DNA from 2 places in the Marinomonas sp. G8-14 genome. Region 2 is predicted to be linked to the other one. Evidence: riboswitches for the same ligand, from Rfam matches in the RefSeq annotation. Region 2 holds a riboswitch; the other holds the start of a gene.

Region 1 (16,153 bases), 1.0 Mb from region 2:
TATTTTGGTCGCAAAATTGCCCAACAGGTGCTGAATCAAGCGGAAGGGAAAACGTCTTTCGACCAGTTTCCATTCAATACCCGTCCACTTTACACCGGAAAACCTTGGTTTTTGCCAGCCATTATGCGATGGCATGATTTTGCGGATCGACGCGGCTGGTAATAGCAAGGCGAAGCAACGCTGGATTGAACACCTCTCAAAACCCTAGTGATTCACTTGGGTTTTGTTTTTTTTGCTGGGTATGCTTGAAATGCGTTTAGCTTTGAAGATTCAGAATGTGCTTTTTCAGATCGGTTGTTGAGATATTCGCCGTACGTGGGGCGTATAGGACGATGATATTATCTTTCGCTAAGCACTGGCTAAGGGCATTCCAACGCTCGCTGCCTTGCCATTCATCACCACAGATAACGGCGTTGATGTTGAGCGAGGCTATCCATTGAGCAGCTGCTTCGGTTTGAGACATGGGCGCGCCAACCAAATGGACTTCATCGACAATCGATAGTGCGCTGAGTATGGCCATGCGATCTTGTTCAGACATCACCGGAGCGTAGCCTTTGCTTTGCTTGCCAAACGCATCGGGCGCAACCCCCACAACAAGAACATCCCCTTGTTGTTTGGCATATTTCAGATAGTTGAGGTGCCCTTGGTGGAATAAATCGAAGTAGCCTAATGCGAGTACACGCTGTGGTTGGCTTTTCTGGATTGGCGGCTGGTTCTTCTGGATTGTCTGAAGGTGTTTCTCGATGGCGGCCAGTAGTGGATCGTCTGCTTTATGTCGTCGCAAGGTGGAAAGAATATTCAGCGCTTTTTGTGTGTTGCCTTTGCTCCACTCTCCGTAAAGGCGTGAGTAGCCATAACATAGCGCAAGCCAAGAAAAATGCCGTAAGTTAGCGGCGGATACTATGGTGTCGAAATATGGATCAGGAACGCGCCAATGTGCGCCATAAAGGGCAGCTAAAAACGCATCTGGTGCCGTTAAATGCCATATTTCTCCGGCAGGAGACATTTTGGCGTTAAGCTGAAGCGGGGGGAAGTAAGTGATGCGGTTCCAATCAAAGGGAACCTGATCCATCCAAAGTCCTGATATGGTTTCACCTGAAGGAAGCTCGGTACCATACCCGCATACATCCATGGTGATGCCAGACGTTAGGTGTATAAAGCAGCGAGGGTTGATCAAACCATAGGAGCGTGCTGTTTCCTGCCAACCTAGTGCGATTAACGCTTGGATGGCAGCGGGCATTTGTTGCCAATCAATACCAATATCAATGTCTTTGTCGTTGTCTAATAATTGCCCTGTACGCTCAAGGCCGAGTAAGGTGCCGGCGGTAGCAAAAGCATAAATCCCTTGTCGCTTTAGCTCGGCAAGAGTGGTCCATAATAAGGATTCGGCTCGGGGGCGATCAAACGTCGAGGTCTTTTTTATCGGCTGAGGATAGGCCGCCGCCGAAACAAAGGATTGAGACAAAAACGCCCCAAGGGCTTGATGAAAAGCGTGGGAGGCTTGGGGCAACAAGCGGCTTTGTTGATAGCACAATCCTAAGATGTGATATGCCTCATGCAGGTAAGGTTTTTCACGCAATAAAGCTTCAAGCCTTTCAATCCACGCGTTCCCCGTACCTTCTAAGACCGCCAACTGAGCGAGATAGATTTGCGGGATAATATATTCAGGTGCTTGTTTATAAATACCTTGAAAAAGTTGCTTGGCGTCTTGATATTGCCCGGCACGAAAATACTGCACGGCGAGCTGAATTTGGTCATCAATGGTCATGTTCTTCCTGCAGGGTATTATGTGATTGGGAGCAGTATTGTTCTTACTATTAAGGCTGGCTGGGTAAGTGCCTCTTGAGGTCTTAATCTAATACTTTTAGCAAGCAAACTACACGTTCTATTTCGTTAAAGCCAAGTTGTTTGTGAAGGTTAACGCTTTTTTCGTTGGTAATCGGAGCGTCGCTGCCGAGCCTCCTGAAAGCCTTTTTGTTTTGCCCATTCTTCAGCAGCGTGAATCAAAGCTTTGCCGATACCTTGCCCTTGGCAATCCGGTGAGACAAACCAAGCTTCGATGTAGGGCGTGGTTTGCTGGCTACTGCCAGGGACGTTGTCACGCAGGTTTAGCTCGATAAAACCGACCATCTTTTGGGCATCATCAAGGGCAATCAACACCTCTTGTACATTTGGATGGCTGCCATGAAAGAAGGCGTCGACTTCCGCTTGGTTAATGTTTTTTATTTCAGGCAGAAATTCGACTCTTAGCGCTGACCAAGCATTGCAATCTTGATGTCGAATAGAGCGAATGTTAATTGGCATTAATAGCGTCTTTTTAGTCATCAAATTAACCCTGCCGCTCATGCTTGCGTAATTTCTGTTAGAAAAATGAATATAATAGATTTTTCTATTCTCTTGAACACAGACTAGTAGGAGTATCAAAGCCCCTTACATTTTAACGTAACAAAATTTACGACTATATTTACAATTTTTTGACAAAATAAAACAATAATTGAGCAGTGTTTTATTCTACATGCACTATGTTTTGTGTAATGTTTTATAAGGGATTGTTCATTATGTTTAGTTTTTCGCGAAAATTGTATCTGGGTTTTTCTGTTGTACTGATATTACTTGGTGCTGTTGGTATTACTTCATATTTTGCTCTCAATAGCGCGTCTACCGGTTTTGAAGAGTATCGTTCGCTTGCAAGATCCACCAATGCCGTTAGTCAAGTTGAAGAGCGTATGTTGATGGTTCGTCTTAAAGTGAAAGATTTTTTACTGACGTCTGACGAAGAAGACAAACGCGAGTTTGATGGTTACTGGCAAGAAACTCAACAATATATGGATGAAGCGATATTGAATATTAAGCATCCTGAGCAAGTTGGTGTGATCAGAGTAATTGCCGATAACTTGAAAGAATACAATCAAGCTTTTAGTCAGGCGGTAACACTGCAAAAACAAAAAGATGAATTAGTTAATAATGTATTAAATCTTTATGGCCCCATTGTTGAACGGGATTTAACTAAAATATTGGTTTCAGCGAAGGACGATGGTGATATGTTTGCGGCTTATCACGCGTCACTAGCTACGCGAAGCTTGTTACTCGCCCGAGTGAACGCGTTGAAGTTTTTAGATTCTAGTACACAAGACGCTGTTGATATTGTGCATAAAGAATTTACAGAAATGAATGCACAGTTTCAGATTTTGAAGAAAGAACTTGAAAATCCTGAGCGTATCAACTTGCTAGATGAAGCAATAAGCAGCGCTGTGCTTTACGAACAGGGATTTGACGCTGTGGTAAAAGCGCAATTGGAACGTAATGCGCTGGTAAACGAGAAATTGAATCAAATTGGCCCTATGGTTGCCAAAATGACGGAAGAGCTTAGAGCCTCATTCCTAGAGGAGCAAAATATCCTTGGACCTGAGTTACAGCAAAGTAATTCGACCGCGATTATTGTGATTGAAGTGATTGTGGTATTGGCGATTGTGTTTGGTATAGCCACGGCCATCTTTATTACTCGTTCCACGATACAAAATCTGGGTGGCGATCCTATGATGGTCACAAATATTGTAAAACGCGTATCAGAAGGTGATCTTGATATCGATTTACCCAATAATAATGAAGACAGTGCCAGTTTGTATGCCGCTGTGAAAGTGATGGTGAGGAGTTCACGCGACAAAGCACACCTTGCACAAAAGATTGCCGACGGAGATTTATCGTCCAAAGTGGTATTAGCGTCGGATAAAGATGTACTGGGCAAAGCTCTGAAAGACATGGTCAAAAACCTTAACAATGTCTTGTCGGAAATCCAAAGCTCTGGTGATCAAATTGCCGCTGGTAGCTCACAAGTATCGAGCTTTAGCCAATCTCTTGCCGAAGGCGCGAACCAGCAAAAAGACAATTTACAGACGATTTCTGCGGCATTAGAAGAGCTTTCTGTGCAAACCAATGATAATGCAACAGGGGCAAAACAAGCCAGTCAATTGGCTCTTACGGCACAAAAAGCGGTTGCGCAAGGCCAGTCACACATGCAAGACATGGTAGCAGCTATGAATGACATAAAAGACGCAGGACAAAGTATTGCAGGCTTCATTAAAACCATTGATGAAATCGCCGAACAGACAAATTTATTGGCCCTAAACGCCGCGATTGAAGCCGCGAGAGCTGGCGAACAAGGGCGAGGCTTTGCAGTGGTGGCTGATGAAGTGCGTGGCTTGGCATCAAGAAGTACCGCCGCCGCCATGGAAACAGCCAAATTAATTCAGCTGTCTTCAGCCAAAACCGAAAGCGGTGTTGCTATCGCACAAAGTACGGCTCAAGCGCTTCAAGCGGTGTTTGATGGCATTAATGAAACCACGGATTTAGTGACGAAAATTGCCTCTGCCAGTGGCGAGCAAGCACTGGCAGTAGATGAAGTAACGCGTGCAATTGTATCCGTTGGCGATGTTGTCGAGTCTCAATGCCGCTGCTTCTGTCGAAGGCGCTGCTGCTGCAGAGCAGCTAAGCAGTCAAAGTGCTGTAATGAGAGACACCATGGCTCATTTCACTTTAGCAAAGAGCTAAGCGCATTTTTAAATGCTAGTGCTAAAAAACCGTTAGTGCCTCTAAGGTGCTAGCGGTTTTTTATTTTATATGGCGCAAACGGTAGCGATTATTGTTTGCCATAGGTTTCTGTTCAAACCTTCCTTAGTCTGTTGAAATGGCGTATTGTCATTTGATTGATTGTTTTTTCTTCAAAAAGAAAAATAATAAAAAGGAGAAAGGCTTTGAAAAAGTATCATAACTTATTCTTTATCCTTGTTTTACTCTGCTTCCCACTATTTGCGGCGAGCAAAGCGTCGATTAATGAACTGAATTCTTGTCGTGCTCTAGTGGACTTTGTTGATGTGAAATTAGATGAGTTTGCTGGTTATTACACGAAGGAAGACATGGCCTTGGTTCATAAAGGCTTATTAGCTTACAGTGAGTTTTTACAAAATGATGTGATAACGCCCATGTTATTAAACATGTACGGGGGGAACGCGGATCAGGCAAAGTTAATGCAAAATTTGTTTGATCGACAACAAGTGACTTTTTTCGCCATCTTAACGAGCGATATTCCAAAAGAAAACTGTTTACTGAATACGCGGCGGCGATAAACGATTGTACTGCTAAAGCTCGTGTTAGAGCAGACGTTGCCAAAGCCTTAAACACGTCTTTGAACGTGATGATAAAGCTAGCTCGGCAGAGCTAGCTTTTGTGTCGTGATTATTAAAATCCGCTGGGTTGATCTATCAACATGGAGGTTGATAACAAATACTGTTCGTTTAGATAACTGAGCAGTTCTGTGTTCACATCTTGCTGAATATTTGGCAGCCCTTGGTTACCAAAAATGCGATTTATTTCAATCACGTAGGGAACAGGTCCGACCATGGCAATGTCGAACCCTGCGTGGTTAATGTCGAGAGATTGTGCCAAAAATGTCACTAGGTCTTGGGCTTCTTTGGGAATCAATGCCACTTCCACTTGTCCGCCTTGGCTGATGTTGTTGTGGAAACCATTGTCTGACTGTAGACGCCAGTAACCACTGACAATCTTATTGCCTACCCAAATAACGCGCATGTCTCTGTCTATTGGTAGATATTCTTGCGCGTATAAGACATCTGTTTTCGCCACATAATCGCGCCACTGGCTCGGTGTTTCGATTAAAAACACACCATTTCCCATACTGCTACGAGGAATCTTGGCAACAAAGGGCGACGGCATTTCGTCCCAAATTTTATCCGCCTCGTAAGGTGTATTGGCGGCTATGATCGTATAAGGATGCTGATGCGGCACGACCGTGCGAAATGTGCGTGTCATTTCGACTTTATCGTGTCCTATCATGTATGACGCAAGGCTTGGAAAAATACGCTTTTTTAGCCCATGAACCAACGCGGTAAGCTGCCAGTATTGTGGGAATAGTAGCCAATCTGCCTCTTTGATTTCCTCCAAATGATCATACATAGATTCGGGTTTAATGTATTTAACCTGAGGTAAGTGGAGGGTTCTTAGTGCGTCAAACGAGATGATATTCATTATTTATAATCAATAGCCAAACATGGCGCGATTGTGAGGCCAGAAGCTGAAAAAATAAACAAAAAAATGCGCTTTTTTTAGCCTATTTTCGACTCAAAAAAAGCGTCCATTCGGGTAGCAAATAGCACCGTAAGAATCAGTGTTCTCGTGGTGCGTATTTGAGAAAAATACCTAATGAAATCAATAAGAATCCAGAACTCGCTACAATAGCAACGGGATAATACAAGTTCCCCGCCATATCCAGCTGACTGTATTTAATCACCATAATGAGACCTTCTAGCGCCATGGCGACACAAACGGTGCCAATAAAGCGCGGTAAAGTGCGACGTAGTAAAACAATAATATCGTGCTCATTATCACTGCCGTATTCTTTATTAATGACCATCGCCAATTCAAATACCGCAATGGCAATGATGTTGGAGTTGATGATTTTGATAATAACTTGGGTGAGGCTTTCGCCATGACGGTATTCACCTATGGCACCGAAAAAACTGGCGAGTACCACAAATCCTGCGAGGCTGAAGAAAATAGTAGCGAAGGTTTTGGCAAAAGCTTTTTGAAGGTTTATGCGCATTGTTAAGCACCTAATGTGTTTGATAACGCTTCTTACAATAGGGATTCGCCAGTAAATACATAGGCTTAAAAGCTCATTGCCATCAAGCTTCCTTGTTGATGACAAAAACTGTTCATTTTTTACGGAGAGGAATAAAAAAAGGGCGAATGGCTGTTCTGCCTGTCGCCCTTTAAGTTATGTTTCGTTGCGTTTATTCTGTTACGAGGAGCCTCTACTCCGTCGTCATTGTACTCAACCTTGGCCTTAAAGCCTTTTGTGAGTACTTGTTCAAATTTTCCACGCCAGTATTTAGCTTGAATGAGAGGGATACGATCACCGACCTGTGGTTTAGCGAGTGCATCAATGACCAAGGTGCCCCCTTGAATCATGGCGGTATTTTTTACGGTGAGAGCGGGTACGTTAACTTGGTCTAGATGGATGGTTAGCATGCCGCTTTGCTGTTGCAAGTTGTTCACATTCAGCCCGCTAGTGATTAACAAAACCCCGTTCTCTATAAAGACATCTCCAGAACCAAACGCAGTACGTGATTGCGCCTCTAGTACCCCTGCTTTTAAATGCGTTCCGCCGCTGTAGCTATTGTTGCCTGTTAGGGTTAACCAGCCCGTGCCTTGCTTGGTTAATAAGCCTTTGCCACTGATATCGTTACGCCACCAATCATGGGCATTAAATCGACCTTTATCAGCGTCCATGGTCACCGTGACATCCCCAAGGAAGGCGCCATATCCATCCGCTGCGGTGACATAATCTAATCGCCCCCACCCGTTTGACTCGTCTAGCACTGGGTAGCCGGAATCAATCGAGGTGGTGTACAACACCGCACGGCGTTGTTCAGCTGTTAAATAAGGCTGGCGTGTTTCCAGTAGTACTTCAGCACCTTTTGGTACGACAGGCGCTTGTCCGGCTTTACTCTTGTCTTGAGTAAAGCCATAGGTCATACGGAAACGATACAGAGCTTTGTTGCTATCGTGATCAGCCCAACGATCTGAAGAATCTTGCTGGTGCGCGAGATCGTAAAGCGAATCCCCAGCGGACATTTGGGAAAAATATTCGCCCGTATTCTCATAGGCGGCTTCTTTTAGCGCCGTGTTTTTCTCGTTAAGAAGAGCGGCTGCAGCCACCGCTTGCGATTGAATGCGACCACCAATCACATCGAATGGCGAATGCATACCCGCCACAATACGACTTTCACCCAGCTCAGAGCCGCGCGTCACCATTTCTGCAAAGCGTTCTGGAAAAGCATAAGCATACGCCCAAGCTGCTAAGTAACCTGCATTGGTGTGACCGCTTGGGAAAGCGCCATCTTTACGGCGGCCATCCTCTGCTTTACGGCGTTGGTATTTTAGAGAAGGAACAATAGACACGTTTGTATCGTACAGTTCGAAGGTTTTCCCGCCTAAGCTCTCTGTGTCGGGTTTGCCATCGTGATTAGCGTCCAGCGGAATCACTTGCCCTTCATCGTTCATACGCCAAGGGCGAGGAGACGAGAAGGTGTATTTTGCTGGTGAAGTAGAGGCTGAACTTTCACGAAGCAAATGTACCAAGTCAACGACCTTGCCTAATTCAGAAGAAGACAAACCTTTTGCTTTATCATCATCTCCACCTTCGGAATAATCCAGCGTCGCGTTGGCGTCAAAATAAGCGGGATCGGAAGATGCTCTAGTGACATCGTTAACAGTATGCAGTGGTACATTCGAATGTGCTTGAGCACCTTTTATATAGGCGTTAGTCAGTGGACCAAAGCCGTCAATCACACTAAAATTCTTGTCTCGACGATCATCTAAATAAGCATCCAATGTTTGTTGATACGTCCGATTATTCGTGACTTTTACTACATAGGCGATGTTTTCTTGCCATGCTATTGGGTTAATAATTTTGACGTTGCTAAAATCTGCAGGGCCTTTACTGTTGGCACTGCCGTTTGCCCATTGTTCGTCTCCTAGCGTCCATATTTGGTTAAATCCAGACAGCAGGGTAAGAATGGGGTTATAGTCGGGGTCGTATTTATGTTCGTTACCGTTGTTTTCAATATTGTCCACAGCTGGTAGAGGAAACGAAACCTTGGGTGTAGGTACGACTTGTTCATAACCTACTCCCGTTGGTTTATCTGCACCCTGCCTAATGGCGCAGGCGGTTAAAAATGATACTGTGATGAGGGCAAGTGTTAGGGGTTTAAGAACCGGATATGACGAGTGTGTCTTAGTTTTCATGAACATGAGTATCCATAGGAGTGTTAATAAACATCCTCCCAAGATACTGTTAATTTGTTAATGTTTTGTGACTCACGCTGGATTAACAGGCAAAATCCAGCGTACTTATTTTAGGTTAAGATTCCAATAGCTCGTTTGATTGCGTCTTACGAATTTTACGCACAGAATCAATGATAAGCATGGCTAAGGCTGACCAGATCAAGGTAAACGTAATGAGCTTTTCTGGACTGAGTGGCTCGTCATACAAAAATACCGCTAATATAAACATTCCCGTGGGGCCAATGTATTGGAAAAAGCCTAAGGTTACCAAGCTGACTCGGTTCGCCGCGGCGGCAAAACACATTAATGGCACCATGGTGATAGGTCCCGCTGCAAACAACAACCAATTCACCGTACTGCTGTTTTCAAACATATTGGCGCTAGGAGAATCGCTCATTAGCAAATACGCCAGCGCAAACGGCAGCATAAGCGCGGTCTCAATCGCCATTCCAGTAAAACTGTCCACGGCTACTTTTTTGCGGACTAACCCGTAAATACCAAATGTCAGTGCCAGCGCTAAAGCTACCCAAGGCAAAGAACCAAACTGAATAACTTCAAAAGCGACCGCACAAAAGCACAGACCAACAGCGATCTTACGCGTTCTATCTAACTTGTCTTGGAAAAAAATCATCCCCAATAAAATACTGATGAGCGGATTAATGTAGTAACCCAAGCTGGCGCTTAGCAACATATTGCTTTGTACTGCGCAAATGAAAATCCCCCAGTTAAGACCAATTAACACGGTCGATACCAGCATCGCCAACAGTGCTTTGGGTGAACGCAAAATCCTGATCAAGGCCGCGCCATAGCGCAACGCAACAATCAGTACCAACACAATAACGCAAGACCAAATAATTCGATGAGCCAGCACTTCTTGGGCAGGCACAAACGACATTTCTTTAAAATAGATAGGCGCAATCGCCCATAGAGTAAACGCCGTTAACGCGTAGAAAATGCCGCTTTTTGATGAGGTTTGCATTGAAATAATCCTATTCAATGAATGTTGTTTTTAGGCATAAGAGTGTATAGCAATACTGGTTAAATGGTCAGATTTTTATTGAAAGCTGAATGACTATCTTATGCAACGATTCCAGTGACGGTGAAACAGACAATTTCATTTGCGTACTGATTGAACGTATTGCCTAAGCTGGGGGATGGGTTTAAAGTTAAGCCATTAACTTTACATTAATCGAACTTCGGGGCGGGGTGAAATTCCCCACCGGCGGTAATTTGACGAGATTGAAAAATCTATCAACAGCCCGCGAGCGCCTTGTTTCTTACGTTAAGAAAAGCATCTTAGACATGTCGTTTAAGAAGCAAGGGTCAGCAGATCTGGTGAGACTCCAGAGCCGACGGTTACAGTCCGGATGATAGAAGATCGACCAAGCGTGAGTGCACGAACTTGTCTTCGTGTCTCTGTGCTGCGCCTTTCTGTGTGCAATTCTTGGTATATTCGTTTTCATCACCCCTGTACATCTTATTGATTGGAGAAACCAAAGATGGCAGGCACTTTTTTTATCATGATCGCGTGCTTCACGTGGGCGCTTGATACGTTAATTCGTTATCCCTTGTTGGGTGCGGGTTATTCCACCCTACAAATTGTTTTGATCGAACACCTTACCTTGGTGTTGTTTGTCGCGCCTATGTTGTGGCGTTATCGTCATGTGTATCGCCACATGTCGATCAGTGGCTTTTCGTGCTTGTTTTTCATTGGCGGTATTGGTTCTGCCATGGGTACCTTGGCGTTTACCGAAGCTTTTCACTATTTGAATCCCACGGTGGTGATCTTGCTGCAAAAGCTGCAACCGATCGTGGCAATTTTGTTGGCGTATTGGTTACTGAAAGAACGCATTGAAGGGCAGTTTGTCCGGTGGGCCGCGGTCATTTTGCTGGGCAGCTTTGTGATGATGTGGCCAGATCTACGCCAACTAGGCGATGCCCAATGGCACTATTCAAGTGACACAACAAGCATTATGAAAGGCTATGGTTACACCCTAATAGCGGTGATCGCTTGGGGCGCAGCAACCGTGTGCGGCAAATACTTGTCCCATCAACACATGCCAGCCAACGCGATTATGTCGGGACGTTTTGTAGCTGGCTTATTGGTGTTATTGCCTTTGACGCTGGCCCAATCAGACAGCCTCATTCCCATGACATCCATTGACTTGAGCTTGGCAATTGCTATGGCGCTATTGAGTGGTTTTGTGGGCATGTGGTTCTACTATCAAGGATTGAAAACCGTGCCAGCACAACTTGCCACCTTAGCCGAGTTATCGTTCCCTGTCTTTGCCGCCGTGATCAACTGGTACTTCCTCAACATGGGATTAACCGCCTACCAAATCATCGGCGGCTTGATGCTCATCCTCGGCAACATCGGTTTGCGCATGAAAGAACTGAAAAAAACCGAATTGGCGCCAGTGACTCAGTAGTTTTTAGTTAATTAAAACAGTCTGGTGATTTTTTGAGCATTAGACTGTTTTCAAATCTTTCTCCCACATAGTTAGTTTCCTTTTTTGATTCTGCAAATACCTGCCCCTCTTTGGTGCTTTTTGCTTTAGAATAGCACACATAATTTGTCCGTAAGGTCAGTTTTCTTTTTCTTCATGCGCAGACAGTGTGATTCACACTGTTAAAAGGAATACCGATGTCCAGCTCTTCCTCTACTTCTAATGATTTTTCAATCACCGAGCCAAAAACCCAGTGGCTGAATGTTATCTTGCTGTGGGTGGCGGGTATTTCTGCGGCGATGCAGTTTGCCAAGTTTTCGGTGTCTTTCGATGATTTGCTTGCGCATTATCAAGCCGGTGCAACGTCAACCGGTGCGGCATTGTCTGCGGTTGGTATGGCGGGTTTAATCTTCGGGGTGTCGGCGGGCATGATCGCCAGTCGCGTTGGTTATTTGAAGGTGTTGGTTGGCGCTTTGTTGTTAGGTGGTGGTTTATCTTTGATTCAATCCACTCTGCCGCCTTTTAATCTGTTGTTTGTGACGCGAATGCTGGAAGGCTTTTCGCAATTAGGTGTGGTGGTCGCCGCACCGACGTTGATTGCAAAGTTAAGTGCGCCGCAGCATAAGTCGTTGACCATGGGGATTTGGGGTACCTTCTTTGGGGTCGCCTTTGCTTTATGTGGCTGGGCGGGAAAGAACATTTTAGATCAATACGGTTTGCAGACCTTGTTTCTGAGTCATGGCGTTTTTATTAGTACTATCGGTTTGGTGTTGTTCTTCAAGCTAAGAAAAAATCCGGTCTTGGATTTGGTACCAGTAACGGAAATGCAGGATGGCTTCTTGAGACAGATGATAAAAATTTATCAAAACCCTCGCGCCTTGCTCCCTAGCTGTGTGTTCTTGTTTTACACCTGCACCTTGGTGTCGGTATTGACTTATGTTCCTGGTTTGATTGGTGATTCGACATTGCAGAAATTGATGTTGGTGGTGTTGCCGCTCATTAGTACTGGCGGAACTTTTTTAGCGGGGGCGATTGCGCAATATTTGATGAGGCCGCAACGTGTGGCACTTATGGCGTATTGTGGTGTGGCAGTGAGCGTGGTTGTATTGTCATTAATCAGTGCTTCGCCTGAACTGTTCTGCGTTGTGGTTGGTGTGATGGTGCTGTTTCTTGGTATGGTGCCAGGTTCGGCGTTGGCGATGATTCCCACCCTTGCTCGCAATCCAAGTGAACAAGCACAAGGTTATGGCTTACTTGCCCAGTTTGGTAACATTGGCGCGACGGTTGGGCCACCAACATTTGCGACGGCGATTGCGATTTATGGGCTTTCTGGCTTAGTTATGTTGGTGTTGTGCGTTTGCTGTTTTGGTGTGCTATTTAGTCTCTGGGCTGGGCGTATCAAAGCCACTGTTTAGTGTTTTTCTTGTCTTCTTCGGCTGTGCTGTCTAAGCAGCATAGCCTGTATTCTCGCGCTCTTTCCTAAAAAAATACTGCCAAGTCCTGTAATAATATGGGACTCTTTGGTGTCTAATTCCTTGAGTTACACTTATTTATCACGGTCGAATTGCAAAGCCCTTTCGGAGTACGAATGAAAAAAATTGGATTGCTGGTTTTGATTGCCGCCTTGGTGGTGGGTTTTTTCTATTTTGACTTGAACCAGTGGTTGACGCTGCAAGGGCTAAAATCCGGTCTGGTAACCTTTGAAGCGTGGCGCAGTGACAGCCCAATTTTTGTCAGTGGGGGCTTTTTGCTCTTGTACGTGATTGTGACGGCGTTGTCTTTGCCGGGCGCGGTGATCATGACCTTGGCCGCTGGTGCCTTGTTTGGCTTGCTGTGGGGCACGCTGATTGTGTCGTTTGCCAGTAGCATTGGGGCGACCTTGGCATTTTTGGTGTCGCGTTACTTATTACAAGACGCAGTGCAGTCGCGCTTTGGTGATCGCTTAAAAGCCTTTAACGAAGGCATTGCACGAGACGGTGCCTTTTATTTATTCACCCTTCGTCTTGTGCCTATCTTCCCTTTCTTTTTGATTAATTTGCTGATGGGTTTGACCGCAATTCGTGCTTTGACCTTTTACTGGGTGAGCCAAGTGGGTATGTTCGTTGGTACTGTGGTGTATGTCAATGCGGGCACACAACTGGGGCAACTGGAAAGCTTATCTGGCATTTTATCGCCTTCTTTGTTGCTGTCTTTTGTGTTGTTGGGTGTGTTTCCGCTGATGGCGAAGAAAATTTTGGATGTTATTAAAGCACAACGTGTGTATGCGGGATTTACCAAGCCAAAATCCTTTGATCGTAATTTGATTGTGATTGGAGCAGGGGCCGGCGGCTTAGTAAGTGCTTACATTGCCGCAACGGTGAAAGCCAAAGTGACGCTGGTTGAAGCCCACAAAATGGGTGGCGATTGTTTGAATTATGGTTGTATCCCAAGTAAAGCATTGATCAAGAGTGCGAAAGTCGCCCATCAAATGCGCCATGCTGAAAACTATGGTTTAAACAGCAGCGAGCCGACGTTTTCGTTTAAAAAAGTCATGCAGCGTATTCACGATGTGATCGCAAAGATCGAGCCTCACGACAGCGTTGAGCGTTACAGCAAAATGGGAGTCGATGTCGTACAAGGTTACGCAAAATTGATTGACCCATGGACAGTCGAAATTCAGCTGAACGAAGGCGGCACGCAGCGTTTAACGGCGCGCAGCATTGTCTTGGCAACGGGGGCACGTCCTTTTGTGCCAGATTTACCGGGCTTGGAAGAAGTGGGTTATTACACTAGCGATACTCTGTGGGAAGCGTTTGCCAAGTTAGACGAGCCACCGAAGCGGCTGGTGGTGTTAGGCGGTGGACCAATTGGTTGTGAATTGGCCCAGAGCTTTGCACGCTTGGGGTCTAAGGTGACGCAAATAGAACGCTCGACTCGCATTATGAGACGAGAAGACGAAGATGTGTCGGCTCTGGCACAAGACAGCCTCATTCAAGATGGTGTGATCCTGCTGACCTCCCACAATGCTGTGCGCTGTGAGAAGGAAGGGGGTGTGAAACGTCTGATTGTTGAGCACGAGGGTCAAGAGTCGGTGGTGGAGTTTGATGCGTTGATTTGTGCGGTGGGCCGCGAAGCGCGTCTTGAAGGTTATGGTTTGGAAAACCTTGGCATTGAGACCAAAGGCACGATTGTCACCAACGATTATCTTGAAACCTTATATCCGAATATTTTTGCCGCAGGCGATGTGGCAGGCCCTTATCAATTTACTCATGTGGCGGCGCATCAAGCGTGGTACGCCGCGGTGAATGCCTTGTTTGGTTCGCTGAAAAAATTCCGTGTCGATTACCGAGTGATTCCTTGGACCACTTTTATTGATCCTGAAGTGGCGCGAGTGGGCTTGAGTGAGCAAGACGCCAAAGACAAAGGCATTGCCTATGAAATGGTGCGTTATGAATTAGATGATCTGGATCGAGCCATTGCCGACAGTGCCGCGAAAGGCTTTGTGAAAGTGCTGACGGTGCCGGGTAAGGATAAGATTTTAGGCGTCACTATTGTGGGCGAGCGCGCTGGGGATTTGCTGGCGGAATTTGTGTTGGCGATGAAACATGGCCTTGGCCTGAATAAAGTGCTTGGCACCATTCATACATATCCAACTTGGGCGGAAGCCAATAAATACGCCGCTGGGGAGTGGAAACGCGCTCATGCGCCACAGCGTATTTTGAATTGGCTGGAAAAATACCATACTTGGCGTCGAGGTTAAGCGATGAAAAAACGTCGACTATGGGTTTTGACTCTCTTGAGTTTTACGGTGTTGGGTTTGTTTAGCTCTCTGGCTAGCGCGGCAAATACCTTCGATCATGGTCAATGGGATGCTTTGTTAAAACAGCATGTGCTGCCATTAAATGGGGGTCAAGTCACTCAAGTTGATTATCAAGGTTTTGCTTATGACAAGGTGCCGTTAGAAGGGTATCTGGCTGAGTTATCTCAGGTGACTCAGGTCGAGTTTGATGCTTGGTCTAAAGACGAGCAATTGGCTTTTTTGATCAATGCCTACAATGCGTGGACGGTGGCGTTGATTCTGACCAAGTGGCCTGATTTGGACTCGATCAAAGAACTGGGTCGTTTGTTTAGCTCGCCTTGGAACAAGTCGTTTATTCCGCTATTGGGAGAAACTCGATCTTTGGATGATATCGAACACGTTATGATTCGCGGCTCTGATCGTTATCAAGATCCGCGTATTCATTTTGCTGTGAATTGCGCCAGCATCGGTTGCCCAGCATTGCGCAACCAAGCCTATACTGGACAGCAGTTAGAGGCTCAATTAGAGCAACAAACACTGCTTTTCCTCGAAGATCGCAGTCGAAATCGAATAGAAGGCGGAAAATTAGCGCTTTCCTCGATTTTTAAATGGTATCGAGAAGACTTTGAGAAAGGTTGGAAAGGGTATGATTCACTGGAACAGTTTCTAGTGAACTACGCGGTTTCTTTGTCTCTCAGCCCTGAAGACATAAAGCAGCTCACAGAGAAAAAGATGTCGATCCGCTTTTTAGATTATGACTGGGCGTTGAATAAAACCTTATAAATCCGATCCTGTGAATGGGGAAAAACTCTTCATCATTTCCCAAAAAAGATTCGCCTGGTAACTTTGTGTTTGATGGCGTAAACGAATCATAAAAATAGGCAGCTGATTGTGTGAGGTAAAGTTTTCTACTTCAATTGGTATCAGTTGACCATTATCCAATTCGGCTTGAATGCAATGTTTTGGCATTCGCGCCCAGCCAAGACCGTGTAATAGCATGGCTTTTTTGGCTAAAAAATCATTGACGTACCAACGCTTTCCCGTTGGTAAAATATATCTATGGCCA
Region 2 (16,153 bases):
TCTAAAGATGAATCGACCCAAGCGATACTAAAAGAAGCGCCAAGCTTAGAAGATTTTATTGGTGAAGAATCGCAGGCTCATTTTGATCTTTTACAGGCCATCTTGAAAGCTAATGGAATACCGTATGTTATTAACCGCCGCTTAGTGCGCGGTTTAGATTATTACGGTAAAACTGTTTTTGAGTGGGTAACGACGCATCTAGGTTCTCAGGCGACCGTTTGTGCAGGTGGTCGTTATGACGGTTTGGTCGAGCAACTAGGAGGTAAGTCGACACCTGCTGTAGGATTTGCAATGGGCATCGAGCGTTTAGTTTTATTGCTTGAAACGTTAGATTTGATTCCTCAATCAGCTAAATTTTCTGCTGATATTTTTATTGTTAGTATTGGTGACGATGCCGAAGTCGCTTCTTTTATTTTGGCTGAGACATTGCGCGAAATGAGCTCCAATTTGGTTATATTGCGTCATTGTGGTGGTGGTAACTTTAAGAACCAAATGAAAAAGGCAGATAAATCAGAGGCACGCTTTACAATTATTTTAGGTCAAGACGAAATAGATCAAGGTATTTGCCAAGTAAAAGACATGTCAACGGGAGAGCAACAATCTTACCCACTCGATGATGTTATTAATTACCTAAATACTAAATTTAATTGAATTTTTGGATTTAATGGTGTGCTGCCATTTAAGTAATTTGGCAGTGCCTTATATGAGGAAAAGAAAGTGTCTGAATTAAAGACTGAAGAAGAACAAATCGAAGCGTTTAAATCTTGGTGGAAGAAGAATGGTGTTATTCTGCTTGTCGCAGTAGCGCTTGCTGTTGGTGGCTATTTCGGCTGGCAAGCTTGGAAAACGAGTCAAGCGAATTACACGAGTGAAGCGTCCGCTCTTTATCAAAATTTGATTCAAGCATCAGCGGATTTGAGTGACGAAGAGAACCAAAAAACAGTTACCTTTATCGCCAAGCAGTTAGTTGATGATTATGGCGACACAGGTTACGCGATGTTCGGTCAATTGTTTTTAGCGCGAGTCGATGCTGAGAATGGTCAATACGATGCCGCTATCAATGCATTAGACACGGCTATCGCAAAGACTAAGGATGTGTCTTTTATCGCTATTGCGAATTTACGAGTTGCGCGTTTATTGCTTCAAAAAGAAGATTATGCGGGTGCGATGGCTCGTGCTGAGCAAGTAACCGCTGAAGAGTTTGCTGCGCAACAGCAAGAATTAATTGGTGATATTTTAATATCGCAAGGCAAGCGTGATGATGCGCGTGTTGCTTACATGAAAGCAAACGAAGCATTAGGCGTGGGTGTGAATCATCCTCTGCTTGATATTAAACTAAAAGATTTGGTAAAAGGCTAAATTATGAACAAGTCTCTTTTTCTTGTTGTATTATTTTCTGCTCTAGTCATCCAAGGGTGCTCTAACTCTCGTCCTGCTTTACCAGACTTGCCTGCTTTAGATGCGAAAGTGAACTTAAAAACGTCATGGCGAACTGGAGTGGATGGAAACTTTGGTGAATCGAGCGAGCGTTTTAACCTTGTTGCGGAAGATGATGCTCTGTTTTTTGTGACAGAAAAAGGCACTGTTTACGAGCTAGGGCAAGAAAAAGGTAAAAAGAGAAACACCGTATCGACAGAGTTTCAACCCAGCTCTGGCGTCACGCGTCATGGTGATACACTGTTTTTTGGTACATATGATGCCAAGCTGATTGCTGTTTCTTTGACGAATAAATCTGTCTTATGGGAGAAAACGTTAAGTTCAGAAGTGTTGTCAGAAGCGGCTTATGCTGCTGGTAAATTAGCAATACAGACAGCGGATGGCTGGTTGAATGTGCTGGATGCAGAGTCTGGTGATATTTTATGGCGGGCCAAAGAAGATTTGCCATCGTTAACAGTACGTGGTACAAGCGCACCCATTATTGCGGATGGCAAAGTGGTTGCCGGTTTCGCAAGTGGTAAGTTAAAAGCGTTTTCTTTGCAAAGTGGTAATCTACTGTGGTCTTATGAAGTAGGGAAGCCTGAGGGCCGTTATGAAATAGAAAGGCTGAGTGACATTGATGGTCGTTTGGTGGTAAGCAATGGCGTTGTTTACGCTGTCGCTTATAATGGAACACTTGTTGCGCTTTCTCTTGATAGCGGACGACCATTATGGCAACGCAGTATTGCGAGTTCAGTTGGCGTGGCGGTGAGAGGAGAGCTACTTATTGCTGTTGATATGACGAGTAAAGTCATTGCTCTGAATGCAAAAAATGGTACAGAAGTATGGGAGAATACAGATCTTGTTGAGCGAGATTTGATTTCACCTGAGTTCTTCCGAGATTATGTTGCTGTTATGGACCGAGCTGGTTATGTTCATTTACTTGACTTAAACACAGGTGAAATAGCAGTGCACAAGGTTGCTGACAACAAGGTGCCACCAGGCAGTCGTATGGTCGCAAATGATAAGCAGCTGTTTATTCTTACGCCGAACTCTAATGTGACGGCATTGAGCTACTGAAATTAATTTTGATTTTGTTAGCGATTTTTTAAAGAGGCTGCCATCCTTTTTTAGGGTGGTGGCCGCTTTGTATTTTTATAGGTAAAAAAATGATTCCAGTTATTGCATTGGTAGGTAGACCCAATGTTGGCAAGTCAACGCTCTTCAATCAATTGACGAGATCCCGTGATGCTTTAGTTGCCGATTACCCTGGCCTGACCCGTGATCGTAAATACGGTGATGGTAAGCTTGGCGAACATGAGTTTATCGTTATTGATACTGGTGGTATCAGTGGTGATGAGCAAGGTATTGATGAAAGAATGGCACGACAGTCTTTGTTGGCAATCGAAGAGGCCGACACTGTTTTGTTTATTGTGGATGGCCGCCATGGTTTAAACCCTGCTGACGAGATGATCGCTAATCATTTGCGTCGCTCGAATAAGCCTGTTTCTCTTGTGGTTAATAAGACAGATGGCATTAACGAAGATATCGCATTAGCGGACTTCTATTCATTGGGGTTTGGTGAGTTGCACCCGATTGCGGCTTCCCATGGTAAAGGTGTTCATGTCTTAATTGATAAAGTCATGTTGCCTTATGCTGAGCGTGTTGAAGAAGCGAAAAACCAGATTAGTTTAGAGTCTCGTGGTATTCGTATTGGCGTAGTGGGGCGTCCAAATGTGGGCAAGTCTACGTTGGTTAACCGCATGTTAGGTGAAGACCGTGTGGTCGTCTATGATATGCCTGGTACGACTCGCGATAGTGTGTATATACCTTATGTTCGTCATGATAAAGAATACACTCTTATTGATACAGCAGGTATTCGTCGTCGTAAACACGTGAAAGAAGCGGTTGAAAAGTTCTCTATTGTGAAGACGTTGCAAGCCATTCAAGACGCTAACGTGGTTATTGTTGTGATCGACTCTCACGAAGACTTGGTTGAGCAAGATCTTCATATGATCGGTTATGTGTTGGATGCTGGTCGCGGTGTGATTATTGCTATTAATAAGTGGGATGGTCTTAAAAAAGAGGATCGCGAACACATTAAGAGTGAAGTAGAGCGTCGTTTAGGTTTTGTTCCTTATGCGAAGGTTCATTATATTTCAGCCTTGCATGGTACGGGCGTTGGTGATTTATACGATACCATCGAGAGTACGTATGAATCTTGCTATGCCAAATGGACAACCAACCGTTTGACACGGATTTTGGAAGATTCTGTTGCAGAGCATCAGCCTCCAATGGTGAACAGTCGTCGTATTAAGTTACGCTATGCCCACCAAGGCGGCTCTAATCCGCCACGCATTGTGGTGCACGGAAATCAGACAGACTCTTTACCTGGTAGTTATAAGCGCTACTTGGAAAATAAGTTTAGAACGGTGCTCAATATCACCGGTACACCGATTATTTTTGAGTTCAAGTCATCTGAAAACCCGTTTTCACCGAAAAAATAATCGCTATTTTCTGTTGAATGCTCAATGAATCTCTAAGTGTTTTTGTGATGCAAAGATGCTTGGAGATTTTTTGATGGAAAAAGCAGAAATCTCTTTCTAAATTTATTCTGATTCACTATTCTCGCGCCAATGGTCTTTCTCTATTTATAGACACTTTTTATAAGCATAGTTTGCTTGTGTGCTTTATTTTTCTGTTCAAAGGACATCTATGAAAATCGCAATACTTTCTCGTAATCCTCGGCTTTATTCTACTCGTCGATTGGTTGAAGCCGGTGAGCAGCTCGGTCATGAGGTAGATGTTATTGATACCATGCATTGCTATATGGACATCACCAGTAGCAATCCGTCTGTGCGTTACAATGGTCAACCTTTACCAAAATACGATGCCGTTATTCCAAGAATTGGCGCGTCAGTAACTTTTTATGGTACAGCAGTGGTTAGACAGTTTGAGATGATGGGGACTTACAGTATTAATGAGTCCGTGGCGATCAGTCGTTCACGTGATAAGTTAAGATCTTTGCAGCTTATGTCTCGTAAGGGCTTGGGCTTGCCTAAAACAGGTTTTGCTCACCATCCTGATAAAATAGGCGACTTGTTGAAAAACGTCGGTGGTGCGCCTGTTGTCATTAAGTTATTAGAAGGTACACAGGGGATCGGCGTGGTGTTGGCGGAATCTAATAAAACCGCAGAATCGATCATTGAGGCTTTTATGGGACTAAAAGCCAATATTTTGGTGCAAGAGTACATCAAAGAAGCGGGTGGTGCTGACATTCGCTGTCTAGTTGTTGGTGGTAAAGTTATTGCTGCTATGAAACGACAAGGCGCTGAAGGTGAATTTCGCTCTAACCTTCATCGTGGTGGAACGGCATCGTTAATTAGATTGTCTCCAGAAGAGAGGCGAACGGCAGTAGAAGCCGCAAAGGTGATGGGTTTGAATATGTGTGGTGTTGACATTTTACGCTCTAATCATGGTCCTTTGATTATGGAAGTTAATTCGTCGCCAGGTTTAGAAGGTATTGAGGCAGCAACAGGAAAAGACGTTGCTTCGATGATTATTCAGCACATTGAAAAGACAGCTTTTTTGAGTAATACCAAAACAAAAGGGAAGGGCTAATGGCGAAAACAGTTTTAACAATTGGTGGTGTGGATATTCCATTAGGCGGCACTGCAAGAATAAAGCTGCCAATGGTGAAATTGTATACAGATACAAATATGTCGATGCCCGTTTTTGTTAAACGTGGAAAGAGATCTGGTCCAACATTATTTATTAGTGCGGCCATTCACGGCGACGAACTTAATGGCATTGAGATTATTAGCCGTATTATTCAAAGTAAGTATTTAGAAAATTTGAAAGGGACTCTGATAGCTGTGCCCATTGTGAATGGGTATGGTGTTCTAAGTCAGAGTCGCTATTTACCCGACCGTCGTGATTTGAATCGTTCTTTTCCTGGCTCTCAGCGTGGCTCTTTGGCCGGTCGTGTCGCTGATCGCTTTTTAAATGAAATTGTTTCCAAAGCAGATTACGGTATTGATCTTCATACTGGGAGTTTACACCGTACGAATTTGCCGCAAATTCGAGCCAACCTTGATGACCCCGAAACACTAGAAATTGCGAAAGCATTTGGTGTGCCTGTGCTGATGAATTCCAACCTTCGTGATGGTTCATTAAGAGAATGCGCAAATGATGTGGGCGCGAAAGTCATTCTTTATGAAGCAGGAGAGGCTTTACGTTTTGATGAACTGTCTATAAGAGCCGGTGTGAAAGGCATTGTGGGTGTGATGAGGCATTTAGGTATGCTGCCTAAGTCGCGTAGTAAAAAATCGCTATCAGAACCTAGAATTGCTCGAAGCAGCAGCTGGATTCGCGCCACGGACAGCGGTTTTACCACGCACATCAAAGAATTGGGTGACCTTGTTGAAGAGGGGGATGTGCTGGCTGAAATTAAAGACCCCTATGGTGATATTCTGGACAAGGTGTTGTGCAAAAATGGCGGGATCATTATTGGTAAGCAGAATATTCCATTAGTTCAAGAAGGGGATGCCATGTATCACATAGCACACTTTTTGGCGCCTGATGAAGTGGCAGGTTATGTAGAAAGTATGCAAGATGAGTTAATGGATAGTGAGGCGTCATTAAGTCTTATTGATTATAAATCTTCTTAATTATCTCTTGCGATATTATTCATCATATTAGTGCGCATGTTATGACATATTAATTATAAAATGTCATAACATGCGCATGAAATAAGAAATGATAGTGTCATCTTCTTGTAATGCATCGTTTTTCACTTTTTTCATTAAAATCTCGCTATTACAAGTCGAGGTTTTATATGTTTATCTTTCGTAGTCTTGCGTATCTTTTTGCCGTGGCTGGAGTGGCTCAATTAATCTCTTTAGAGGGTTATGAATTTCAAACAGCCGCTCAGTACAGTGAGAGTTCGTTGACTGAGCATATGCAAGACTTTATGTCATTTTTCAGCTGTATGTTGTTTTTGTATGCAGCACGTTTAGACGCGAAATTAAACATAGCAGCAACCTTACTTGGTGCTTTGCTGGCCATGATGTTTGTGCGTGAATCTGATTCTTTATTGGACATGTATGTGTTTGATGGCGCTTGGCAAAGTATTGTTGGTTTGATTTTTGTTTGCGTGCTTGTTTTTCTATGGGGACGCTTTTCTTCCATATATGCTTCATTAAAAGAATATTCTCAGCAACCCAGCTTTGGCACTTTTTTGGCGGGTTTTGTCACCATCGTAGTCTTTTCTCGTTTACTTGGGCGAGGGTCATATTGGCAAGCTATTATGGGAGATTCCTATATGCGCCTTGTGAAGAATATTGTTGAAGAGGGCGTTGAAACCTTGGGTTATACCTTAATTTTTATCGCTGCGATTGAGTTAGTCATTACTTGCCGTCGCAGAGCGTTGATTAAATAGAACATAGCCAATATGTCATTCAATAAAAAATGCGTCATGTTGAAGAAACATGACGCATTTTTTGTGTTTGACGTTTTATATTGAAAATGACGTCTGGTACAGGCTTACTGTTGACGAGATTTTACTTTTGTCTTGCGACGTTTTGCTGGCACTGTTGTCATCGTGTTGCTGTTTTTACGACGAGCCTTTTCTGCCGCAATATTTTTTTCCATCGTTGGTCTGTTTGACGTGTGAGAGGCGCCTGTCGCTTGACCTGGTTTTGCTTTCTGAGGACGACGATGAATCTGTTTGTCCTTCTCTTCCGCTGGTACTAATTTGTTGTCACCATGACCAATAAGGTCGGTGCGGCCCATTTTAATGAGCGTATCGCGAAGATTTTGCCAGTTGCTAGGATCGTGATAGCGCAAGAAGCCTTTTTGTACAGTGCGTTGCTTGGCGTCTTTAGGGGTATAAACGTCTTCACTCTTATATGTCACCGGCTTTAATGGGTTTTTGCCAGAATGGTACATCGCCGTTGCTAATGACATGGGCGATGGGTAAAACGTTTGTACTTGATCTGGTTTGAAATCATTGGTTTTTAACCAGACGGCAAGGTTGAGCATATCTTCGTCTGAACTGCCTGGATGGGCAGCGATAAAGTAAGGGATTAAATGCTGCTTCTTGCCTGCTTCTTTGGAATATTTATCAAACATGCGCTTGAAGCGGTCGTATGTTCCCATTCCTGGCTTCATCATTTTTGATAAGGTGCCTTGCTCTGAGTGCTCTGGGGCAATTTTTAGTAAGCCGCCCACATGGTGAGTGACAAGCTCACGAACGTACTCAGGATCTTCTACAGCAAGGTCATAACGTAAGCCTGAAGCGATAGACACAGTATGAATGCCTTCAACTGCACGAGTTTTACGATACAGTTGCGTCGTTGGACTATGGTCGGTATTCAAGTTGGAGCAAATGGTCGGGTAAACACAAGACAGTTTACGGCACGACGCTTGTACTTCATCGTCGTTACAGTTTAGTGTGTACATGTTGGAGGTTGGTCCACCAAGGTCAGAAATGTGGCCTGTGAAGCCTGGCACCTTATCCTTGATGTCTTCAATTTCCTTCAAGATGGACTCGTGTGAGCGAGATTGAATGACTCGTCCTTCATGTTCGGTAATCGAACAAAAAGTACAGCCACCAAAACAGCCACGCATGATATTGATCGATGTCTTAATCATATCATAAGCCGGAATGCGGGCTTTTTTGTATTTCGGATGCGGCACACGCGCATAAGGCAAATCAAACACGCCGTCCATTTCAGGTGTTTCTAATGGAATCGGTGGTGGATTAACCCAAATTTCTTTTTTGCCATGTTTTTGAATCAACGCCCGAGCATTATGTGGGTTTGACTCAAGATGCAAGATACGAGAGGTGTGCGCGTACAAAACGGGATCTTTGGATACTTTTTCAAAAGACGGTAAACGAATATACGTTTTTTCAGGATCGAGCTTTTCACCGCGACGCAGCGGTGCAGGAATCACACGGATTGGCATGACATCGGACTCGTCTTCATCCTTAGTCTGACATTTCCCTTCTGGAATGTATTCGTAAGGGCTGTAGATCTGATCGACTTTGCCTGGCCAATCAACACGCGTGGAGTCAATTTCAGTGTAGCCGCCAGGAGGCGCATTACGAACAATAGTTGTGCCGCGAATGTCTGTGAGTTCGTCAAGCGTTTTACCCATGGCCATTTGATGGGTAACTTCAATCATAGCCCGTTCAGCGTTGCCGTAAAGCAAAATATCCGCAGTAGAGTCGATTAATACTGAGCGGCGCACTTCATCGCTCCAGTAATCGTATTGAGCAATGCGTCGCAGGCTGGCCTCAATGCCACCAATCATCACAGGGACATCATGAAAGGCTTCTTTACAGCGCTGAGAGTAGACAATAACCGCGCGGTCAGGACGTTTTCCACTAACGCCGTACGGCGTATAAGCATCGTCGTTGCGTACTTTTAAGTCGGCGGTGTAGCGGTTGATCAAGGAGTCCATGTTGCCAGCGGTAACGCCAAAATACAGATTAGGGCGACCAAGGCGCATAAAGTCTTGCGTATTGCGCCAATCAGGCTGATCAATAATGCCGACACGATAACCTTGCGCTTCTAATAAGCGGCCCAATACCGCCATGCCAAAACTTGGGTGATCCACGTAAGCATCACCGGAGACAATAATCACATCGCAGCTGTCCCAACCAAGGGCATCCATTTCCTCTCTGGTGGTCGGAAGAAAGGGGGAAACACCGTAACACTCGGCCCAATACAATGGGTAAGAAAAGAGATGCTTGGCGGTTTTATGTCGTTTGATCATTATCTACTCTTGGTATCGGGCGTAATGGCGATGACTATCGTGCTGCAATTACAAGGATACATGGATTATCGGTGAAAAATTGTGCTGTATTATCCCAGAAAAAACCTAGGGTAGACAGCCTAATCTAGGTCTATTAGGGCTTATATTATTTAAGGTTGAATACGCCACACGCTTTCCTCAAATATATTGTGTCCTTCCTCTTTATACTGCGGATTTGTCAGAGCTAAGTTTTCAGAGGCGATTTTTTGAATTTGATTTCCCCAGAGGGACACAACACTATCATCATTGACAGAAAATGGTGGTCCTTGTTTGTCGCCATCATAGTGTAATGAGACTAACAATAAGCTGGCAGTGGAGGATAAGCGTTGAAGAGTATGTGAGACATACTCAGTGCGTTTGGAATCTGGCATAGCGATCATCGCGGCACGATCGTAGCAGGCATTAAATTCGGTTTCGTTGAATAAAAAGTAATCGCCTTCAACAATACGCAATGGCAAGCCGTTGACAGTATGAATTTTTAATTCGCCTTGTTGATAGGTTTCATAGGATAAGTCATTATCACCTAGAAATTGAATTACTGCTAAGGAAGACAGTTCAACGCCCGTAACCCAATAGCCTTGTTCCGCCAACCAGATCATATCATTGGACTTGCCACATAAAGGCACAAGAACGCTACTGCCTTTTGGTAATATGGGCCAAAACTCAATTAGTTTAGGATTAACACCTTCTTGGTGAAAGCCGATACGTCCCGTTTTCCATCGATCTAACCAAAATTCATTTGTAATCACGGTAACCTCGTTAAATTAGGCTTGTTTATGTTCGGTGTGTATTGTATTTGTCTTATTTTCGCTGAACAATTGATAATGCCAAAAGCCATTATAGACGGCAAAATGGTTTTTTACGGACTATTTAGTGTATTTTACCTATATATTATTGCCGTTTTTCGCATGGAGTTTTTATGTCTTTAGACCAGGCGCCAGATCATATCAAGTTGGCTGTTGATCTTATTGCATTATTGGAAAGTCACGATATTGAGTCCCAGAGTCGCCGTAGGTGCGCTGACCATTGCGCTGCAAGATTTCCAGCAAAAACTTGCACAAACAGATGAAAAATCCAACGTGCTTGGTGAAGTAGACCAGGATAGAGCAAAATAGTTTCTCTGTTTCTTGACGGCAATGAGATAGGAGACTGGGGAAAGCCATGCTTAATGGGATAAAAATAAGAAGGAGAGAGGGTATGGAGTTAATCGCAACGTTAGCCACGGTTTTTGTCGCATTTTTGCATTTCTACATCATGTATATTGAGATGTTTCTTTGGGATACGCCTAAAGGCATGAAGATTTTTGGATTGAAGCCAGACTTTGCCAAAGCAAGTAAGGTGATGGCAGCGAATCAGGGACTTTACAATGGCTTTCTTGCTGTGGGCCTGCTGTGGAGCTTGTGGCTTGGTGACGGGGGATCGCACGTAACGATTTTCTTTTTACTCTGTGTGGTTGTCGCTGGCGTGTATGGTGCCATTACCTCAAGCAAGAAGATTTTGTTTGTACAAGGTTTACCAGGTTTGATGGCATTAATTGCTGTGTTATTAACGGGCTAAAAGCCACCATACAATGTACATAATTGGTTATAATGTGTGTAAATTTTCATTATAAAGAGTTTTATTTTGCACACACTCGATCAACTTAACCGTGGAGAGCTGAAAGGCGTTGTCCGCTTGCAGCTATCCGATAATTTAACGACTTTCCCTGAGGCTATTTTCGATCTTGCTGATAGTTTAGAAATTTTAGATTTGTCGAATAATAAGCTAAGTGAGTTACCCGCAGACCTGTCGCGTCTCAAAAAACTTCGTATACTTTTTTGCTCGAATAATCGTTTCACTCACTTGCCAAAGGTTCTAGGGCAATGTGAAAACTTGGAAATGATTGGCTTTAAAAGCAACCAAATTATGACCGTGTCTTCTGATTCATTGCCTATACTGACTCGTTGGTTAATTCTTACCGATAACAAAATCGATTCTCTTCCGGAGGATTTTGGAAAGTTAGTTCGTCTACAGAAGCTGGCTTTAGCAGGGAATCGTTTAACAGCATTGCCTGATTCCATTGCTCATTGTCGTAAATTAGAGTTGATTCGTTTGTCGGCAAATAAGCTGGCGGCTTTTCCTGATGTTTTATTAACGCTACCTCGTTTGGCTTGGTTAGCATTTTCTGGTAATCCATTTTGTGCTGCACGTGATCCCCATAATGAATTTAAGACAGTGCAATTTCGAGACTTAGAATTACATCAGGTTTTAGGGCAGGGCGCATCTGGGGTTATTTCCCTCGCGACATGGCGAGAAAACCCCTTTCATTTTTCAGACTCTGTGGCAGTAAAAGTATTTAAAGGCGAGGTGACCAGTGACGGTTTTCCGCAGGATGAACTGGATGCATGCTTAGCGGTAGGGAATCATCCTAATCTTGTTCAGCCTTTGGCAAAAGTAACAGAGGAAGACTGTGCTGCGCTGGTGATGGAATTGATTCCAGCTCATTACACGAATCTAGGCCAGCCACCCAGTCTTGCTTCTTGTACACGGGATACTTTTGCCTTAGATCAGCGGTTTTCGATTGATAAAATCGCTCGTATTGTGGAGCAAGTGGATCAATTGGTAGCACATTTTTGCGAGAAAAAAGTCAGCCATGGTGACCTTTATGCCCACAATGCTCTGATCAACGAAGAGGGCCACGTGTTGTTTGGTGACTTTGGTGCGGCATCAAAATATGCCAACTTGTCGTTACAACAGCAACAAGGAATAGAGCGAATAGAGCGACGGGCGTTAGGTTTTTTTATTGATGATTTGTTGGGGTTATGTATTGAGGCTGATAAGAATAGTGATCTTTATATATCGCTGAAATCTCATGCTTTTTCTTAGTAGGGTTTACAGTTAAAACAAAAAAACGCCTCGTATCTCATGAGATACGAGGCGTTTAACGATTCTGTTGATCGTAAGAGTAAACGCTTATCGCATTTGTTTGGCTTTCTCAGTCAAGCGAATAGTCTGATCGCAAGCGTTCGCCAGCTCAATCCCCTTCTTAATAAAGTGACGGCTGAAGTAGTTTTTGTGTTCGTCGTGCTCATGGAAGTTATGTGGCGTCAGTACTGCGGTAAGAACCGGTACTTCCGTTTCCAATTGAACTTGCATCAAGGCGTTGCAAATAGTTGAGGCAACAAAATCATGGCGATAAATGCCGCCATCCACAACCAATGCTGTGCCTGCAATCGCGGAATATTGTCCGCTTTTTGCGAGCAGTTTTGCTTGTAGTGGGATTTCGTAGCCACCAGGCACGGGAATAATGTCAATTAACGACGCATCGTAACCACGAGAAACAAGTTCTTTAGTGAAGCCTTCCACGCAATTGAGCACGATTTCAGTGTGCCAAGAAGCATGAAGAATAGCGATACGTTTTGTTGCTGGAGTGAATTCAATATTCGTTGAGTCTCTGATTCATTTTATAATCCTAAATATTTAAGGTGAATCAGGGCGAACGGGCAGGCAAATACACCATGTTTAAATGGCATACCTTTGTTGGGCACCGCAAAAAATACGGTACTCTAATAGGTTTTGTCTGACGCGCTCTCTATCATCCGGACTATGACCGTCGGCTCTGGAATTACACCAGATCTGCTGACCCTAAAAGAAAAACTTCTTAAAGGCGCTCGCGGGCTTAGATTGTTGTTTAAACTTTTTAGTTTAAACAAAGTCTTTACCGCCGGTGGGGAATTTCACCCCGCCCCGAGAACGAAGTCGGATACATCCGACCAAGGAAATATACTCGTTTTTGTCACTTGCTGTCAAAGTCTCAAGTCGGCTCAATTGTGGTGATTTTGTGACAACGCTTTTGTTCATCAATAAATAAAAGAGCGGATTGGTGGAAGTAACCACCTCCATCAATGTGGCGGGTCTTATTTTCTGGCTAGAGATCGAATGGAGTGTTAAAATTTAAGCTACTTAGCCATCACTCAGACAAATAAGTGGACTGGAACAAGTGGTTCTAGAATGGAGTCTCGACAATGCGTATAAAAAAAATAGCCTTACAAAATACCTTAGTGATTTTTTCTTTTTTGGGTTTGGTAGCCTGCAGTTCCGTTAAGACGACTAATGTCTCTGACGATGACATGTATGAAGCTGAAAATACCATACAAACTAATTCTGCTGTTTATAACTGCAATGGAAAACCATTAGCCATTCTTTTTCACGCTGATCAAGCTCAACTGTCTTGGCAGAAAAAAGAGTATCAGTTAACCCAAGCCGTGAGTGCCTCCGGCGCTTCTTACTTGGGTGAGGGGGTATCTTTTTGGATTCATAGTGATGAAGCGCAACTTGAACTTCGCAGCATGAAAAAGTTCCAGTGTCAGCTTGTGCGCATTGAGTCTTAATTTTTTCCTGAAAAGCGTTCATTTGAAATAGTGGTGTTTTCATCCCGTCAGATTTGCAATCCGTGTACAATAGTCTTATTCGCGCCTTGTGGCGCATGATTAGATTGTAGAGAGTGCATGAGCAAGTTATTTGTAATGGGCATGGGCGCGGTGATTTAGGTCTGGTGGCTCCCAATGCCACGAAAGCGTTAGCGGTCTGCAGTGATTGGGTTGCATATGGTTATTATCTGGACTTGTTGGGTGAGCTTAGCGCCGGAAAAACCTTCCATGACTTGCCTCTAGGCGAAGAAATTGGTCGTGCCCGTTTGGCTTTAGATTTGGCTGCGCAAGGCAAAAATACCGCGCTGATTTCCAGTGGTGATATTGGCATTTATGCCATGGCGACTTTGGTATTTGAGTTGCTGGATATGCAATTACAAGGCAAAGAAAATCACCCTGAGTGGCTAAATGTCGATATTGAAGTTATCCCTGGTATTTCCGCCATGCAAGCCGGCGCTAGCCGAGTTGGTGCCATGCTGGGTCACGATTTCTGTACTATTTCACTGTCCGATTTATTAACACCATGGGAAACCATTGATAAGCGTCTTCATGCCTGTGGTGCTGGTGACTTTGTGGTTTCCTTTTATAATCCCGTGTCAAAAAAACGCGATTGGCAATTAAACCACGCTCGTGATGTTTTATTGCAATACCGTCCAGCCAGCACCCCTGTTATGATTGGCCGTCAATTAACCCGTCCGGAAGAAGAAATCACCTTTACGACGCTTGGTGAATTAGATGCCAAAAACGTGGATATGTTTACCATGGTTAGCGTCGGTAATTCTGACACCAAACACATTGTGAATGGTGAAAAACATTGGATTTACACCCCGCGTGGCTATTCTAAAAAGCTTTAGTTTTTATGGTGTTTGCTCTGTATAAAAAAGTGATAAGGGAAAATAAATGAAGGTTTACTTTATTGGTGCAGGTCCTGGCGATCCAGAGTTGATGACAGTGAAAGCCGTCAAAACCATGGAACGCTGCCCGATAGTTCTTTATGCAGGCTCTTTGATTCCCCCACAAGTGATTGACAGTGTGCGTGGTTCTGCGGAAGCGATATACGATACCGCCGAGATGAATCTGGATGAAACCACCGCCGTTATCGAAAAGGCGGCACAAGAAGGCAAGGACGTTGCTCGTCTGCAATCTGGTGATCCGGCGTTATACGGTGCAATTGGTGAACAAATTCGCCGTTTAGAAGTCTTAGGTATTGATTACGAAGTGATTCCAGGTGTCAGTGCTGTTGCCGCCTCGGCCGCGTTATTACGCAAAGAGTTGACCTTATCAGGCGTGTCACAAACAGTGATCATGACACGCTATGAAGGCAAAACGCCTTTTCCAGAAAGAGAGCGTTTGCCAGCGTTGGCGCAAAGTGGCGCGACGTTAGCGATTCATCTTGGTATTACGCGTATTCATAAAATTGTTGAAGAGCTGATTCCACACTATGGTGAGGACTGTCCTGTTGCGGTGTGTTATCGCACCAGCTGGCCAGATCAAGATTATGTGGTGGGCATTTTAGCGGACATTGTCGCCAAAGTAAGAGAGAAAAAATTCACTCGTACCAGTTTGATACTGGTCGGGAAGGTGTTAGACACAGAAGATTTTGCGGATTCCTATTTGTACGATAAAGGACAAGCGCACATTTTTCGTAAGATACATAAGCCTAAAAATACCTAACTTAAATATATTATCCCTAAAAGTAAGAAAGGATGAATCATGCAATTGAATAAAATTCCTACCACAATTGTGACTGGCTTTTTGGGCAGTGGTAAAACCACTTTATTATCCAATGTGCTAAAGCAAGCCGCAGGCAAACGTATAGCGGTGATCGTCAATGAATTTGGCGAATTAGATATTGATTCGGATCTATTGCGAGCATGTCCATTAGATTGTCCTGAAGGGGAAGAGGGCGAACAGACGTCACAGCGCAGTGACGACGGCTTTTATGAACTGGCTAACGGTTGTATTTGTTGCACGGTAGAAGAAGAGTTCTTGCCTGTTATGCAGCAGCTTGTGGCACGCCGTGGTGATATTGACCACATCTTGATTGAAACCAGTGGGCTGGCTCTACCAAAACCGTTAGTACAGGCATTTAATTGGCCGGGGATAAAAGAGTATTGCACTGTGGATGCAGTGATTACTGTGGTGGATGGCGCTGCAGTTGCAGCAGGTCGTTTTGCCCATGATGAAGACAAGGTGCAAGCACAACGTTTAGCGGATGAAAGTTTGGATCATGATCCAAGCTTGCAAGAATTATTAGATGATCAGCTAAGTGCCGCCGATCTGGTTGTGGTCAGTAAAAACGACTTGCTCAATGACGAAGAGCGCGCCCGTGTTCAAGCCATTATTGCCCATGAAGTGCCAAGCACGGTCAAAACCGTTTATATCGAAAATGGTGAGGCGGCATTGGATGTTTTGTTAGGCATTGATGCAGCAACAGAAAGCCGAATCGATGAGGTACATAACCATCATGATCATCATCACGCTCATGGTGCGCATCATGACCATGC

What was found. Region 2 has a riboswitch for FMN ahead of AC0L6V_RS00245 (6,7-dimethyl-8-ribityllumazine synthase). Riboswitches for the same ligand answer to the same signal wherever they lie in the genome.
Region 1: it holds a riboswitch for FMN, as region 2 does, so the genes downstream of both, AC0L6V_RS18305 (DMT family transporter) here and AC0L6V_RS00245 (6,7-dimethyl-8-ribityllumazine synthase) in region 2, are expected to answer to the same signal.

What each region holds. Positions count from the first base shown of each region.
Region 1 is NZ_CM147891.1:3,592,661-3,608,813, forward strand. Features, by position in the region: gene AC0L6V_RS18260 (NAD(P)/FAD-dependent oxidoreductase) at 1-162, shown strand, start outside; gene AC0L6V_RS18265 (adenylyltransferase/cytidyltransferase family protein) at 257-1,768, opposite strand; gene AC0L6V_RS18270 (GNAT family N-acetyltransferase) at 1,918-2,325, opposite strand; gene AC0L6V_RS18275 (HAMP domain-containing methyl-accepting chemotaxis protein) at 2,559-4,601, shown strand; gene AC0L6V_RS18280 (hypothetical protein) at 4,752-5,123, shown strand; gene AC0L6V_RS18285 (ATP-grasp domain-containing protein) at 5,236-6,042, opposite strand; gene AC0L6V_RS18290 (hypothetical protein) at 6,179-6,616, opposite strand; gene AC0L6V_RS18295 (phosphatase PAP2 family protein) at 6,736-8,823, opposite strand; gene rarD (EamA family transporter RarD) at 8,939-9,841, opposite strand; FMN riboswitch at 10,051-10,245, shown strand; gene AC0L6V_RS18305 (DMT family transporter) at 10,362-11,291, shown strand; gene AC0L6V_RS18310 (MFS transporter) at 11,507-12,724, shown strand; gene AC0L6V_RS18315 (FAD-dependent oxidoreductase) at 12,898-15,048, shown strand; gene AC0L6V_RS18320 (DUF547 domain-containing protein) at 15,052-15,870, shown strand; gene AC0L6V_RS18325 (substrate-binding domain-containing protein) at 15,865-16,153, opposite strand, start outside.
Region 2 is NZ_CM147891.1:31,891-48,043, forward strand. Features, by position in the region: gene hisS (histidine--tRNA ligase) at 1-651, shown strand, start outside; gene AC0L6V_RS00185 (YfgM family protein) at 718-1,359, shown strand; gene bamB (outer membrane protein assembly factor BamB) at 1,363-2,496, shown strand; gene der (ribosome biogenesis GTPase Der) at 2,586-3,923, shown strand; gene rimK (30S ribosomal protein S6--L-glutamate ligase) at 4,132-5,037, shown strand; gene AC0L6V_RS00205 (succinylglutamate desuccinylase/aspartoacylase family protein) at 5,037-6,086, shown strand; gene AC0L6V_RS00210 (hypothetical protein) at 6,254-6,856, shown strand; gene AC0L6V_RS00215 (YgiQ family radical SAM protein) at 6,961-9,198, opposite strand; gene AC0L6V_RS00220 (class I SAM-dependent methyltransferase) at 9,348-9,986, opposite strand; partial or broken gene AC0L6V_RS00225 (DUF2496 domain-containing protein) at 10,157-10,204, shown strand; gene AC0L6V_RS00230 (hypothetical protein) at 10,230-10,352, shown strand; gene AC0L6V_RS00235 (DUF1304 domain-containing protein) at 10,435-10,794, shown strand; gene AC0L6V_RS00240 (leucine-rich repeat-containing protein kinase family protein) at 10,861-12,102, shown strand; gene AC0L6V_RS00245 (6,7-dimethyl-8-ribityllumazine synthase) at 12,190-12,675, opposite strand; FMN riboswitch at 12,800-12,975, opposite strand; gene AC0L6V_RS00250 (MliC family protein) at 13,242-13,607, shown strand; partial or broken gene cobJ (precorrin-3B C(17)-methyltransferase) at 13,725-14,500, shown strand; gene cobM (precorrin-4 C(11)-methyltransferase) at 14,547-15,320, shown strand; gene cobW (cobalamin biosynthesis protein CobW) at 15,360-16,153, shown strand, end outside.